Regions from separate parts of the Leucobacter sp. NPDC058333 genome, predicted to be linked through region 2. Evidence: predicted binding sites of a transcription regulator. Region 2 holds the regulator's gene; the other holds the start of a gene.
What was found. The regulator LexA, encoded in region 2, represses DNA repair genes until DNA is damaged. The targets are predictions, from matches to a motif close to TCGAACANNTGTTCGA.
Positions count from the first base shown of each region.

Region 1: a site for LexA is predicted at 2,685-2,700, ahead of ACFWHR_RS12245 (LexA family protein). Genes of this name have one in related genera too.

Region 1 is NZ_JBHXHV010000003.1:368,266-376,238, reverse strand. It holds gene ACFWHR_RS12270 (hypothetical protein) at 1-32, opposite strand, end outside; gene nrdH (glutaredoxin-like protein NrdH) at 478-720, shown strand; gene ACFWHR_RS12260 (thermonuclease family protein) at 717-1,265, shown strand; gene ACFWHR_RS12255 (hypothetical protein) at 1,285-2,262, shown strand; gene ACFWHR_RS12250 (hypothetical protein) at 2,339-2,524, shown strand; gene ACFWHR_RS12245 (LexA family protein) at 2,717-3,157, shown strand; gene ACFWHR_RS12240 (Y-family DNA polymerase) at 3,141-4,424, shown strand; gene ACFWHR_RS12235 (SOS response-associated peptidase) at 4,432-5,124, opposite strand; gene ACFWHR_RS12230 (hypothetical protein) at 5,215-5,706, opposite strand; gene ACFWHR_RS12225 (hypothetical protein) at 5,710-6,432, opposite strand; gene ACFWHR_RS12220 (hypothetical protein) at 6,522-7,928, opposite strand.
Region 2 is NZ_JBHXHV010000001.1:1,365,864-1,373,836, forward strand. It holds gene ACFWHR_RS06415 (methylenetetrahydrofolate reductase) at 1-754, shown strand, start outside; gene lipA (lipoyl synthase) at 872-1,891, opposite strand; gene lipB (lipoyl(octanoyl) transferase LipB) at 1,888-2,601, opposite strand; gene lexA (transcriptional repressor LexA) at 2,699-3,364, opposite strand; gene ACFWHR_RS06435 (LysM peptidoglycan-binding domain-containing protein) at 3,625-4,029, shown strand; gene ACFWHR_RS06440 (histidinol-phosphate transaminase) at 4,070-5,167, shown strand; gene hisB (imidazoleglycerol-phosphate dehydratase HisB) at 5,229-5,837, shown strand; gene hisH (imidazole glycerol phosphate synthase subunit HisH) at 5,891-6,526, shown strand; gene priA (bifunctional 1-(5-phosphoribosyl)-5-((5-phosphoribosylamino)methylideneamino)imidazole-4-carboxamide isomerase/phosphoribosylanthranilate isomerase PriA) at 6,629-7,375, shown strand; gene ACFWHR_RS06460 (SseB family protein) at 7,390-7,973, shown strand, end outside.

The DNA.
Region 1 (7,973 bases), on a different contig from region 2:
TATTCACGTACCCCGTGTATAAATTTCCCCATGCTCTGTATCCTCCCAAAGCTAAGGACAAACGCAAAGGGATAGCCAACGGTCGATGCGTTGACTGACTGAGATTACAGGTCCGTGAGTAGACCCACGAAGGCAGTGACCCTGCAAGCAGGGACCGCTCCGCGGGGCGCACGCAGTGCGCCTGAAAGAGCCAGCACGGAGGCCGGCCCTTTCCTTTTGGGGCTACGCCCCGTTTTCTTGCCGTGAAGCCTGCGGCATTCTACGTGCGTTCAGCGCGCCACCTAACCGACCGCCCACCCGCTTTGCGTGCGTGCTTGACGGTGCATTCTCGCGCGTCTGCGCCGCGCGGGCCTGCCCCTCCGGTTAGGTTCTGCGCTGCCCGCCGAGGAAGTCACTTCGTGCCTTCACGGCAAAAAAACGTGAGGGAGGGAACAGGAACCGCGCGGGACGGCGCATCTAGGTAGCAGGAGGAACACCATGAACACCATCATTGTCTACTCGCAGCCCCGCTGCGTCCAGTGCACCGCGACCTACCGAGCTCTCGACAGCAAGGGAATCGACTACGACGTCGTGGACCTTTCGACGGCCCCGCTCGCTCTCAAAACCGTCAAAGAGCTGGGATATCTGCAGGCTCCCGTCGTGGTCACCGACCAGGGTCACTGGTCGGGCTTTCGTCCCGACAAGATCGCAGACCTCAACAATGAACAGGAAGACGCATGAAAAAGCGCACCGCGACCCGCCTCACCAAGCTCGCCGTGACTGTTGCGATCGCCACAGTTGCCACTATCTTCGCAGTACAGAACGCAACCCAGGTCGACACTGACGCGCAGGCCCCTGAACCGGGCACATCCTCCCCGCAACAGGTGATCGCCGTGGTCGACGGCGACACCATCAACACCATCGACGAGAACGGCACCAAGAACCGCGTCCGCATCATCGGCATCAACACCCCAGAAATCGGACGCGGGGGAGTGGCCGACGAATGCTACGCCCAAGACGCCCGCACCGCGCTCAGCAACCTCGTCGACGGCCAGAAGGTCGAGCTCGTCACCGACCCCAGCCAAGGAGACACCGACAAATACGGGCGACTCCTCCGTCACATCCACACCGACTCAGGCAATATCGCGCAGCTGCTCCTCGAGCAGGGAGCCGGGCACGAATACACCTACAACACCCCCTATGCCGGACACGATGACTTCCGCGCTGCAGAGGCCGCAGCGCGCGACGCTCACATCGGGCTCTGGGGACACTGCACCACCCGATAACGAAACGGAGAACACCACCATGCCCGAGAACAAAACGCCCTACGACACCGGATTGCGACTCGAACCCAAGATTTGGGTACAGGACCCCGCGACCCCTGCACCTGCCCAAAACACTTCATCACCTTCGATGAGTATTAAAGAGGTTGAAGAGAAAATCTCAGAGCTCACGGGCAAGGCGGAATGGGCTCAAGAGAACGCCTTCCGCTTGGAAGACGGCGATATTCCCGGCGACTCCCAACGCGAGTACGCGGCGAGGCTCTACGCCGAAATCGAGGCCCTCACCCAGGAATACGGACTCCCGTCTCGGCTCGGCACCGGCGACCCCGAAGAGGGCGAGTATCCGGACGACGACACCACGTATTCCGAAACTGCCACTACCCAGATGAATGGCGACAACTACGGTCGAGTCGACTTCGACGACCCGGAGAGCAACACCATCTTCACCGCCTGGATACAGAAAAACGAAGACGGCAGCTACATCATGCGCGTCGACGAACACCAGGACGTCAAGCTCACGATCGAGACCAGCAGCCAGAGGCACGAGCGCGAAGCGGCCATGCAGTACCTCAGCGCCGAAATGGCCGTCATCGCTACCGATTTTGGTGCCGCAATCGAATACTCGGACCAAGACCCAGACGCCTTCGGAGTTGGGCACTTCGTGTTTCACAACGCGGACGGTAATCAACGGCTGGTCATGACCGAGCAGTACATCGGAACCGACTCATTGGACGCTGACCGCATCCCCAATAGTTGGAGCTGGCGCGCGGAGAAATACGCCACAGTCGACGGCGCAGCGTTCTGGGTTCAAACAGGCGGCGGCGAAGTCAATGCCAGCGGCATTAACCAGCTCGTCAACGAGATCGACGGGTGGGCGCAGGCTCGATACCAGGAACACAGTTCCGCACTGGCGGCTGCCAATCAGGCGCACCAACAGCAGCACGATCAAATGATGCAGAACGTCCACCAGCAACGGGATCAGCCGGGCATCACCCACTAGATCTACCTGCGAAGGGGAGGTAGCCAGGCGCGGCTCCCTCCCCTTTTCGTTTGCCCGAAACAACTAGCCTGGACCCATGCGAGCACGAGCACTCATCGCACTAGAAGCCGGAGCGATCCCCACCCAGGAACGCCACGCCCGCGACCTCAACAATTTCACAGTCACTGAAGTCGTCGGCGACGAACACCACGAATGGGCAGCGGCCAAAGCCTCAGCGGTCATCCCCGCAAATGCCCTGATCCTCGCCTGGTACCGCGAGTAGCCGATCGCGCGGCCGACGCGCCACGCCATGACCTTGGATATCCGATCGGGAACAATCACCCCACCTGAACTGCGCGATTTCGCCGCAGCGGCCGCAACGACGCACCCTAAGCTGATGGGCTCTCGCCCCGAATGTCAGCCCGGAAGCGTAATATCCTTATTCGAACACAGATTCGAATAAGTGGGGTGTGAAATGCAGATCGCGGACATTCGTGCTCTCACTGCAGACGCCCCTGCAGCACTCGTCGATGTCGCAAACGTTGAAGTGCTGTGCGGGTTTCCATCACCCGCTCAGGACTACCAAACCAGCGAGCTCGACCTGAACGAGCACTTGATGCCAAACCGCGTCTCCACGTTCCTCATCCGAGCGCGCGGGCACAGCATTGTCCGGGCGGGGATCTTCGACGGCGACGAACTCATTGTCGATCGCTCAATCCAAGCCAAAGACGGCCACGTGGTTGTGGCCGTGGTCGACGGGGAGATGACCGTGAAGCGGCTCCGGCTCATGTCAGATGGTTCCGTGGTCCTCTCGGCCGAGAATCCGCAGCACCCGAACATCGAGATCGCGGAACTGTCTGAGCTTCGCGTCTGGGGAGTCGTCACCCGGAGTCTGCACCGTGTCCTCCGTACCTGAACGCCAGATCGCGCTCATCGACTGCGAATCGTTCTACGCATCCTGCGAGCGCGTCTTTGACCCCCCTCTCGACGGCAAACCCATCGTGGTGCTCTCAAACAACGACGGCTGCGTCGTCGCTCTGAACCGCGAGGCGAAAGCGCTCGATATCCCAATGGGTATCCCGTGGTTCAAGCTCGAAGGGTACCCCAAAGCCGCCGGCGTCATCGCCCGCTCGAGCAACTACGAGCTCTACGGGTCGCTCTCTGCCCGCGTCATGGAAATCATCGGCCGCTACTGCGCCTGGCAGGAGGTGTACTCGATCGACGAGAGCTTCGTGGAACTCCGCGGCACCGTCGACGAGCTCACCGCTCTCGGGCACGAGATCCGCGCCGAAGTACTCCGCTGCACGGGGATTCCCGTCCGCGTCGGAATTGGACGCTCAAAGACCCTCGCAAAGCTCGCGAGCAGGGGTGCGAAAGCGGATCTCTCACTCGGCGGTGTCTGCCACCTCGGGAGCTACAGCCCCACCCACACCGACCGCATCATGGAAGGCACCCACGTCACCGACCTCTGGGGAATCGCCTCACGCACCGGTAAACGCCTGGCCGCAATGAACATCCACACCGTGAAAGAGCTGCGCGACGCGGACGCGAAGTGGATTCGTAAGAAGTTCTCCGTGGTGATGGAGCGCACCGTGTACGAGCTGCGCGGAATCTCCTGTATCCCGCTCGAAGAGGTACGCGAGTACAAAGACCAGCTGATCTTCTCCCGCAGCTTCTCACGCCCCGTACAGACGGTCTCTGACATGCAGCAAGTGCTCTCCATTTACGCGCAGCGGGTCAGTAGCCGGCTCCGCGCGCAGGGCCAAGTCGCCGGCGTTGTCTCGGCGTGGTCTGCGACAAGCTGGCACCGACCAGGTGAGTCCCACAACCCGCACGTCGCTGTCGGCATCCCAACTCCCACCGATGACCCGATCGGGATTGGCAAGGCAGCGTTCGCGCTCCTGCCACGCATCCGTCACGGAATGCCCTATGTGCGTGCAGGTGTCGTGCTCACAGGGCTTCGACCCAAGGGCAGCGCGGCACCCCTCGCGCTCTTCGAACCAGAGTTCGAGGGGAGGCATGTCGGGGAAACGCTCGACGCGATCACGAGCAAGCTCGGACCGCGAGCGATCGGTGTGGGCCTTGGCGGCTTGCAGGGCGCACCCGTGTGGAACATGAAGCGAGAGATGCTCTCACGCCGTGCCACGACGCACTGGGATGAACTCTGCGAGGCGACCGCCTGAAGTTGCGTTACGCCGGCAGGATCAGCTCGGGACCGTCGCCCCGCAGCGGTAACACCTCGTACTCGCGCAGTTGCTCACTGAGCGATACCGCACCCTCTGAAACGGCCTCCATCAGCAACTTGTCACCCACCGTTTCGGGGTCAAGCCAGTCCTGCAGTAGCTCATCTGACATGAACACCGGCATACGGTCATGCAGTGGCTCCATCACGCCGGCCGAAGCGCGCGTAAGGATTGTCGCAGTGAGGTGCCAGCCTTCGTCATCCCCTGCGTCCGGCTCGTGCCACCACGAATACAGGCCAGCCATCGGAATGATCGGTGCGGGGCCGAAGATCGCGTGTGGCGTTCGCTTCGATTTCGGACCAGTCCACTCATAGAACCCCGACACGGGGATGATGCAACGCCGGTTCTTCACTGATGCTTTGAAGCTCGCTTTCTCCGCGGCCGTCTCCGAGCGCGCATTGAAAGTTGGGAACTTCGTTTTGAGCTCCTTCGACCAGATCGGCACGAGCGACCAGTACGCCAGCTCAAACCGATGATCACCACTCTTGTGATCTGTAAACGCGACAGGGATATCCTGCGTCGGTTTCAAATTCCAGGAGGCTTGGTACCCCTCGGGTCGCTGCGTCATCCATCCGGCGAGTTCCGTGTTCCCGGCAACATCCATGTTCTCGTCGTAGTCGACGATGACTCTTCCGCACATGCCCACAGCGTACGCGTCCCCAGGCGACCGATGCGCCGCACGTAAAAGCGCCCCCTGCCAGGCGGCAGAGGGCGCTTTGGGTTCACAGGCTCAGAAAGGGTTCTCTGACCCCAAGAACTGTTCGCCAGGATCTTTGAGATCCGTGCGGAGATCCGCGAGTGACGAACCTTTATGGTCGATCCACCACCGTGCCTTGTCGATGCGGCGGGCGGGCTCGATCACCTCCGCATCGAACTCATCCTCGCTGAGCTGCTCGGATTGCACCAGTTCTTCGTAGGCGTCACGCAACAGCGTGAATCGCTCCTCTGTGCCCCAGGGGATTTGCTTCTCGCTGCCTTGCAGGGGCGGCAGGTTCATGCGTTCCTGGTCCTCGTAGGCGCTTTCGCGCTTCGCGTTCCACTCGGCGCGCAGCTCTTTTGAAATGGTGCGTTTGCGGGGCGTCGCTCGCAGGCAATCCGTGCAGATCTGCGTTTCCCACCACTCTGCCTTCTTGGGGCGGAGTGAAGCCGCAGTCTCTGACAAGTCTCGCTCTTGCTCGTGACCGCAGGAGTGGCTAATTTCGAATACGGTCTGGCTCGACATGGGTTACACCTCCGTCGCGTTTCGAGAACCAGACACCGCGGTGCGCAGAGCCTGACCAATGCGGCGACGTCCGAAGATGACCCCACCCGCTGCGGCGACGGCGACAGCTGTTGCAGAGAGCGCAACCGAGTCGCCGCTTCCTGTCGTAGCGAGTGTTGTTGGCTGCGTTGCAGGCGCGTACTCAACGCTCGACCCCCACCCATTCGAGGCCGGCCACACACCCACACCTTCAGTGCTCACTGGCACGTCAGGCTCCACAGGAACCTCCGGTGTCACGGGCTGCTCGGGCTCGACCGGGTCAACCGGATCAGTGGGATCGGTTGGGTCGACAGGATCAGTGGGATCGACGGGATCAGTTGGGTCCACCGGATCAGTGGGATCAACCGGATCGGTTGGGTCGACGGGATCGATTGGGTCGACGGGATCGACCGGGTCTACTGGTTCGATGACGGGATCGCCGACGTCGGCGTTCGCGTCGTCGACGACGTCTGCCACGGGCAGGGGAGTCTCGTCGCACGTGTCGAGCTCGACAGTGGCCGGCTCCAACTCGATTGCTGTTTCAAGGGGAGTGAGCGTCAGTGGCGCGCAATCATCAGGGTTTCCTGCTGGCGTGACGGTGGTCTGCTCGGTGGCGATCTCGTCGGTGGGTTCGGCTGCCATTGCCGCGGTAGGTGCGAGAACGATCCCGGCCGCGACTGCGGCGGTAAGGAGGGTCTTGGATTTCACTGGATGCTCCATTGTGTGATGTGGGTGATGGGTGAGGGGTTACGGCGCGGGGCGGTGCCCGCGCGTCATCGCCCTCGGGGTGAAGATCGTTAGTCCTGCGCACTCGCTGCCGGCTCCTTGGGGGTGAGGGCTGCGATTTGCTTTCCGGTGTTCACGATGAGTGACCCATCCGGGGACACCGCGACAGGGGTCACCTTGTCGCCCTTCAATGAAGTCGCCTTGCCGTCCGCGCCGATGAGAGCGGCCGGGTCATCGCCGAGGAAGTTGTCGCCGACCGCGGCGACAACGGCATGGTCGATTTCGGTGGTGGCACCTGTCGTCGCATTGATCAGCACATTCGCGTAGGCGACACTCGCCCCGTTCCGGGTCACTGTCGCCCGCGCGTCTTCTGCTGCGGGGAGGGGGTTGGTGGAGAACGTGTCGCCTGACTTCAGCGAATGGACGACTAGCGTGTCCTTGTCGTCGTTCGTCCACACGACATAGACGTGCTTTTCGTCGCCGCCAACCCAGCGCGACACGGTCGCGCTCTTGTTGGGTTGAGCGAGCGTGATGTCGCGTCCCTTCATGCCGTCCGCATCGGTGACGTAGGCGACACCTTTGTTGGTGCCCCACACGATCTGCTTGTTGGTCGCGGCGACAGGCACTGCGCCCTTCGTGGGGACCGGAATGGTGTCGCGTGTCCCGTCGCCGTTGAGTCGCTCATACTTCGCGCCCACCTTCGCGACGATGAACGCCATGTCGCCGCGGATCGTGAACGCGTCCCCATCGAGGTCGACCGTTGTCCAAGCGTCACTGTCGTGTCCCGTGTCGCTCTCACCATCGGCGTTCTTCGTGTGCATGTCCGTGTCGCTGGTCCAGACGTGCAGGTTGTCGCCGTCGACAACGACTCCGGTGTCGCCGACCCAGTACGCGGTCGCGGCCTTATCGCCGAGGGGCTGGGTCGCGATGATGTCGCCGGTCTGGGTGTCGATGACGCTCGCACTCGCGCGGCTCGTGGTGAGCAGTGTCGCACCGTCTGCGCTCTCGGCTGTCGCTGTCGCGTCGACGTCAGCCACCCATGCCGGCGTCTTCGTCCATCCGTTCAGAGTCACCGTGGTCTGGGGCGTCGCTTCTTCAGTGACCGCCATCGGGGTGGTCGTGACGACCAGCCAGGTGAAGACAGACGCGAGGACGATCGCGACGCCGAATGATCCGGCGATGATCCAAGGCGCACGTGACGGGCGCCGAGCGCTCCGAGTCTCCGGTTCGACCGCGTCGACGCGGAGCAGTTCGGAGAGCGTTTCGGCAGGAGGCGGCTCTTCCACAGCGACTTGCTCGACGTCGGTGTCGGGCTCAATCATTTCCGGCTCAGGTTGCGTTCGCCTTTGCAACGCTCGGGAGAGGTCGAGCCCGCAGTTCTTGCAGAGCGCGTCTTCGGTCTCGATAACGGTGTTCGTGAACAGGCAGAACGAGCACTGCAGGAGCGTGCTCTGGGCGGTGGATGGAAGATCACTCATACCCATCGAACGGGTCGGCCGCGCACTAGGAGGGGGAAGAGCCCC
Region 2 (7,973 bases):
CGGTGCAAACGGCTCGAACCGCGGTGCCTCGCTCGATCTCGTGAAGTACCTGCGAGACCACACCGATGCGTTGCCGCTCGCACACCTGACAACCGTGAGTGAGACTCGCGAGGCCGTGCGCGAGGCGATTCACGCGATCATGGACGCCGGCGTGCATGATTTTCTTGCGCTGCGAGGCGACCCGCCGCGCGGCACAGACGAGAGCGATGCCGGGGTCATCGGTTCACTCAGCTCGCTCGAACTGGTGCAGCTTATTTCGGAGGCTCGTGCCGAGCGACCAGCGTTCACGAGCGTCGGTCGCACGGCAGTAGCCGCGTACCCGAACGGCCACCCGCTTTCGCGGTCTCGCTCCGAAGACCTCGACTGGCTTGTCGCCAAGCAGGAGGCGGGGGCGAACCTCGCAATCACTCAGCTCTTCTTCCACGCCGACGACTATCTATCGTTCGTCGACGATGCGGGGAAGGCAGGGCTGACTATTCCCGTGCTGCCCGGCTTAATGCCGGTCGCGACGAGCGCGCAACTGCGCAAGGTCGCGTCTCTCGCTGGCCAGGCAGCCCCCGCGGATCTCGCGCGCGAGCTCGAGGCTGAAGGTGGCTATGCGCCCGAACTCGGCGTCGAACACACCGTAGCCCTGGCGAGCGAGTTGCTGGCGGGAGGTGCCCCGTCGGTGCACCTGTACACCTTTAATCGGCACGAGCAGGTACTGGCGGTGCTGCGCGAGCTGAATCTACTGACGCCTGATCCGGTGCGCTGAGCAGTGTTCGGGCTCAGCTCGAGATGCGCTTGAACCGAGTTCGGGATGAGCTTAGGTTGAGCTCGATCTGGAAGCGGCGAGCGGTGCTTGTGCTCGCTCGCCGCTCGCCGATCTCAGCTACACCGCCTGCGGGAACGAGTTCGCAGAGCGTTCCGTGAGGTGCGCGAGCGTCTCGGGTATCGGGCGCCCCTGCGCCAGCATTGTTTGCGCCCACAACCGACCAGCGCGATACGACGATCGCACGAGCGGGCCAGCGAGTACCCCGGAGAACCCCATTTCCTCTGCTTCAAGTTGCAACTCCGTAAATTCCTCCGGTCGCACCCAGCGGTCGATGGGGTGGTGCAAGGTCGACGGACGCAGATACTGCGTGAGTGTCAAGATGTCGCAGCCCGAGTCGCGAAGCTCTCGCATGGTGTCGGTGACCTCAGTGCGGGTCTCGCCCATCCCCAAAATGAGGTTTGACTTGGTCACCATGTCGGAGCGTCGCGCAAGCGCGATGACGTCGAGGGACCGTTCATAGCGGAAACCCGGCCGAATGCTGCGGAAAATGCGCGGTACCGTTTCGAGATTGTGCGCAAAGACCTGCGGTCCTGCCTCGAAGACTTGTGCGAGGTCTTCCGGGCGGCCCCCAAGGTCGTCGGCGAGGACCTCGACGCCTGAACCCGGGTTCAACGCGTTGATCTGACGGATGGTCTCGGCGTAGAGCCAGGCTCCGGTGTCGGGGAGATCGTCGCGAGTCACGCCGGTGATGGTCGCGTACTTGAGGCCCATCGTGCGCACCGACTCGGCAACTCGGCGCGGTTCATCACGATCGAGCGGAAGCGGCTTGCCGCTGGCGATCATGCAGAAGTCACAGCGACGGGTGCAGATCGAACCGCCGATGAGGAATGTCGCCTCGCGGTCTTCCCAGCACTCGAATACGTTGGGGCACCCGGCTTCCTGGCATACCGTGTGCAGACCTTCCTTGGCGACGAGATCGCGCACTTCGCGGTACTCGGGGCCGAGGCGGGCGCGCGTCTTGATCCACGATGGCTTTTTTTCAATTGGGGTCTCAGCGTTGCGGGACTCGATGCGCAGCAGTTTGCGGCCCTCCGGCTCCGGTCGAGTTCCGGTTGAGGGGAGGCGCTGCGCGCTCATGCGATGACCCCTTCGAGAGTAGCCTCGAGGCGACTCTGCAGGGGCTCCGCGACCTGCGCTGGCGTGATGGTGCGGCCGGCGATCTCGCTCAAAGTGGTGACTCCCGCGTCTCTGATGCCACACGGCACGAAGTTCAAAAACGGGGCTGGATCATTGCTGCAGTTAATTGCCAGCCCGTGTGTGATTACTCCTGCCTTGGCGTGTAGGCCGATCTGCGCGACCTTGGCGAGCTGGCCGTCTGCAGCGTCTGCCCACACGCCGGACCGGCCCTCAACGCGTCGACCGGAGAGGCCGAACTCGGCCATCACATCGATGATCGTCTCCTCGAGCGCGCGCACGAGATCGACAACGCCCACCTGTGGGCGCAGACGCACGATGGGGTAGGCCACGAGTTGACCCGGCCCATGCCAGGTGACGCGCCCGCCGCGATCGACGGGCACCACAGGTGTGCCGTCGCTTGGATACTCGTCTGGATCGGATCGCCTGCCAGCCGTGTACACCGGGAGGTGTTCGAGCAGCAGGATCGTTCCGAGCTGAGAGCCGCCCTCGAGGCGTGCTGCGGCCTCGGCCTGCAGTGCCAGGCCGTGCTCGTATGGCACGAAGTCGGGGGCGAAACCCACGGATCGGGATTCCACTCGGGATGGGGGCTGCGGCTGTCCGAGCTGCGGCGAGGAGGCTCGCACTGCAGGTGCATCGTCGGTGCTGATCATGCTCCCAGGCTAGTTGGACGCGATCAAACAAATCAAGTCCCGTAAAAAAGCCGCGCTCGACGGATGGTCTGAGCGCGGCTTCCTGGAGTGCCGGGCGCTACACCGAGCGGAACACAGCGACAACTCGCCCGAGCACTTCAGCGTGATCACCGAGGATGGGCTCGAAGGCGCTATTGCGGGGAAGCAACCAAGTGTGTCCGTCTCGCCGACGGAACACCTTTACGGTTGCCTCGCCGTCGAGCATTGCGGCGACGATGTCGCCGTTCTCTGCCTCTCGCTGCTGGCGGATAACGACGAAATCGCCGTCGCAGATGGCGGCGTCGATCATAGATTCGCCGACTACGCGCAGCATAAACAGCTGGCCGTCTCCGACTAGCTGTCGGGGGAGTGGCACAATCTCTTCGACCTGCTGGTCGGCGGTGATGGGAACGCCAGCAGCAATCTGGCCGACAAGCGGCACGAACGCTGCTTCGACGGGCTGCTGTGCGGGGGCGTCGCTGATCGCGCTGGCCGTCGACGCGAGCTCGACCAGGATCTCAAGTGCACGGGGACGGTTCGGGTCGCGGCGGATGTAGCCGCCGAGCTCCAGGCGACTGAGCTGGTGCGTGACGCTCGAAAGGGAAGAGAGACCAACGGCGTCGCCGATCTCGCGCATGCTCGGCGGGTAGCCGCGGCTTTCCACCGAACGGGCGATGTACTCGAGAATCGCCTGTTGCTTCTCACTCAGGGGCTTCGTGGATCGGGGCGCAGCTGCATTGCTCATCGCTGGTCCTTTCTAGCCCGAAGGCGGTGCGGGATTGTCGCGATCCATGAATGTCGGTGGTTGCTGATTCAGTGATCCCGTTGACCGAAACCCTAGCCGCGGTATTCGAACACTGGCAAACACGTGTTCGAGTGTCGCGAAAAAAATCGAAACATATCTTCGATTAATCCCTTGCGGTTTCGAATCATCGTATATATATTCGAAACAGATGTTCGCACGGGTGGGAAATCCGAGGGCATCCGAACAGAAGGGAAGTCATCATGAGCGCATCAGCGGTTCTGAGTCAGGATTCACGAGAGATCACCGTGTCGACGGGATCGATCCGCCTGACTCGTCGCGGGCGCATCGTGTTTGGTGCCTTCGCGACTGTCTTGGTCGCGGCCCTTCTCGCGCTCGTGGCGGCGTTCGCTGCGCCCGAAGCGATGGCCTCGGCCCACGGGTCGAACGGGCAGCAGTTCGAGTACGTCGTGGTGCAGCCCGGCTCATCGCTCTGGTCGCTCGCGACCGACCTTGATCCCGCCGCAGACCCACGTGATCTCGTTACTGAAATTGTGCAGCTGAATCAGCTGAACGATTCGTCAGTGCAGGCGGGCGATGCGATCGCGGTTCCGCTGCGATACTCAGACAACCCGATCGTTGTATCCGGAGATGACCTCGGCGTGTAGCTCAGTTCCGGCTCGCCGGTCGCGGCTTTAGACTGGTGAAGTGACCAGCCTGAGCGATCTTCCTCTCCGCGACAACCTTGTCGGCCAGCAGCCGTACGGTGCCCCTCAAGACACCGTGGCTGTGCGCTTGAACGTCAACGAGAACACGCATCCGATTCCTGAAGAGGTTGCGATTGACATCGTGCAATCGCTCGCACACGCGGTCACGGGAGTGAATCGGTACCCCGATCGAGAGTTCGTGGAGCTTCGCACCTCCCTTGCGGCGTACCTGGGTCACGGCCTCGCCGCTGAACAGGTTTGGGCGGCGAACGGCTCGAACGAGGTGCTGCAGCAGGTGCTGCAGGCGTTCGGGGGGCCTGGGCGGTCGCTGCTGAGTTTTACGCCGACCTATTCGATGTACCCGCTGCTTGCCGCTGGGACCGACACTGACTGGATTCCCGTCGAGCGTCCTGATGATTACGTCCTCACGACCGAGTCGGTGGTTGAAGCGCTGCGAGAGCACCAGCCGGACATTGCCATACTGTGCGGGCCGAACAACCCAACAGGAACCACGCTTGACTCAGAGGTGATTCTCGCAGCCTATGACGCCTTCGACGGCATATTGATCGTCGACGAGGCCTATCAAGAATTCGACGCCGAACACGAAAGTGCTGTCGCACTGCTCCCCGGGCGACACAGGTTGCTCGTGTCGCGCACGATGAGCAAGGCGTTTGCATTTGCGGGCGTGCGGCTCGGCTACCTTGCTGCAGACGCCGCCATCATCGACGCGCTTCGGCTCGTCCGTCTGCCGTATCACCTCTCGGCGCTCACGCAGGCCGCGGCGACCGCTGCGCTGCGGCACGCTGAGGCGATGCTCGCCACGGTCGCTGATATTCGCGGGCAGCGCGATCGTATCGCTGAGGCCCTCACGGGTCTTGGCTACGTAGTGCACCCCTCTGGCGCGAACTTCCTGTTGGTGGGAGGCTTCGCCGATCCGGCAGCCACGTTTGAGGCGCTCTTCGCCCGCGGCATTCTGATTCGTAACCTCAGCATCCCGGGGCACCTGCGCATCACCGCGGGTACGGAGGCCGAAACCACAGCGGTTATCGAAGCCATCACCGCGCTCGGCCCTGGTGGCGCTCGCTCGGCAGGGGAGTAACCAACAGGGCTGCCCGAGTTTGGATGACTGACGGTTGTTCGCGGCCGATAGACTGACAACCATGACTGCAGCTCCGCGCACCGCCTCGCTCACACGATCGACGAGCGAGTCGCAGATCACCCTGAGTGTCGACCTCGACGGTACTGGCTCGTCGCAAATTGAGACCGGCGTGCCGTTCTTCGATCACATGCTCACCGCGTTCGCGCGGCACTCACTCACTGACCTCACGGTCACAGCGGTTGGCGACGTGCACATCGACGTGCACCACACGGTTGAAGACACGGGCATTCTGCTCGGACAGGCGATCTTGGAGGCGTTGGGCGACAAAGTCGGCATCTCGCGCTACGGTGACGCGCTCGTCCCGCTCGATGAGGCGCTCGCTCAGGCGGTCGTCGATATTTCCGGTCGACCATATCTTGTGCACTCCGGGGAGCCCGCAGGGTACGAGTTCCACCTCATCGGCGGGCATTTCACCGGCTCAATGGTGCGCCACTTCTTCGAGGCGCTGACGCTGAATGCGCGACTGACGGTGCACCTGAAGCTGCTCGAGGGCCGTGATCCTCACCACATCGCCGAGGCCGAGTTCAAGGCATTCGCACGCGCGTTCCGCGAAGCGAAGGCGCTCGACCCGCGCGTCTCCGGCGTGCCATCCACCAAGGGCGCGCTGTGACTGACGCCCCGGCGAGCAGCGGCGCGGCGCACGCGGGCGAAGCGGGCAACGACGTGACCGCACGAAAGTCGGTTGTGGTGCTCGATTACGGTTCGGGCAACGTTCACTCCGCCGTCAAAGCGCTCGTTCACGCGGGCGCTGACGTCGAGTTGACGCGCGATCCCGCTGCCGTGTTGGCCGCTGACGGACTCCTCGTGCCCGGCGTCGGCGCCTTCGACGCGGTTATGCGGCAATTGCGGTCCGTGCGCGGTGACGAGTTGATCGATCGCCGGCTCGCCGGTGGCCGCGCAGTGCTCGGCATCTGCGTCGGGGCGCAGGTGTTGTTCGACCGCGGAATTGAGCGCGGCGTTGAGACCGAGGGGCTTGGTCAGTGGCCGGGCACGGTGCGTGAACTCAGTGCCCCCGTGCTGCCGCACATGGGTTGGAACACGGTCGATGTGCCGCAGGGCTCCCGACTTTTTGCGGGGCTTGAGCGCGAGCGCTTCTATTTCGTGCACAGCAATGGCGCGACGGAGTGGACCATTGAGGGGCGCACCGAGGCGACGCGTCCGCTTGTGACGTGGGCCGAACACGGTGAGCGGTTCATCGCCGCCGTTGAAAACGGGCCGCTTAGCGCCACTCAGTTTCATCCCGAAAAGTCGGGCGACGCTGGAATCCAACTGCTCAGGAACTGGATCGCCACCCTCTGAACCTGGGGCGGCGTTTCGGTACCACGACCGAATCGCACGCTCGCCCCGTCGTACTCGAATTGGCAGCGGCGGAAACGCCGCGCACCCGAAGGAGAACCCCGCATGAGTGAACTCGCTGAAGGCCCCGAACTGCAGCTGCTTCCGGCGATCGACATGGTCGACGGCAAAGCTGTACGACTGACTCAGGGCGAAGCCGGAACAGAAACAAACTATGGCAGCCCTGTTGATGCTGCCCTTGACTGGATCGACCAGGGTGCCGAGTGGATTCACCTTGTTGACCTCGACGCGGCGTTCGGGCGAGGGAGCAACGTCGCTGTCGCCCGCAAGATCATTCGTCGTGCGGGTGATGTCAAGATTGAATTCAGCGGCGGTATTCGCGACGACGAGTCGCTCGAGTCGGCGCTTGAGATGGGGGCGACGCGAGTCAACCTCGGCACCGCCGCGCTCGAGAATCCCGAGTGGACGCAAGCAGTGATTGCGCGCTTCGGAGACCGCATCGCGGTGGGTCTCGATGTGCGCGGGGAGACCCTCGCGGCGCGCGGCTGGACGCAAGAGGGCGGCAATCTGTGGGACGTGCTCGACCGCCTCGAAGAGGCGCACTGTGCGCGCTACGTGGTGACCGACGTCACCAAGGATGGCACGATGCGCGGGCCCAATATTGACCTGCTCAGCAAAGTCTGCGCCCGCACCGACCGTCCGATCGTGGCCTCTGGTGGCATCTCGAGCCTCGACGACCTCGCGGCACTACGCCAGCTCGTGCCGAGTGGACTCGAGGGCGCGATTGTCGGCAAGGCGCTCTACGACGGCGCGTTCACGCTGCCCGCGGCGCTCGATGTCGCGGGCCGCTAAGCGCGACTCAAACTATGGCCATTCGTAAGCTGCCGTCAACGGGCGATTCACCGCGCAGCACGGGAGTGCCCGAGAGTCTTGCAGCGGGCGGCGCGGCAGACTCGGCCGGGTTCCCCTGGGCGGGGCGCACCTTCGACCATCACGACACGGCGTTTGCCGGCGACGATGGCCGGGCCCCGGTTGCGGTCACGGAGCTGGTGGGGGCAGTGCGAAGTGCGGCGAGCGTAGCGCACCGCGCGGCGACTGCCGGTGATTACTGGGATGCGGTGAGAGACGTCGCTGACGCCCAGGCGAATGCGATTGCAGGGTTTGGGGCAGAGCGATTTCTCGTGCCGATGCTCGCTGAGGCTGGCGACCTGGGGGAGACCCCCGACGGCCGTACCGTTGAGAAGTCCCAGGAGCTCTCGATCGTCACGGTCGCCGCACCGGATGGGCGGCGAGTATTGCCGATCTTCAGCTCCGTCGAAACCCTCGCCCGCTGGAATGGCGAGGCGCGCCCGATCCCGGTGCCCGGCGCGCAGGCCGCACTCGCGGCGGCGCAGGAGGGGACCGAGCTCATCATCATTGACCCCGGAACCCCCGAGTGCGAATACGGCGT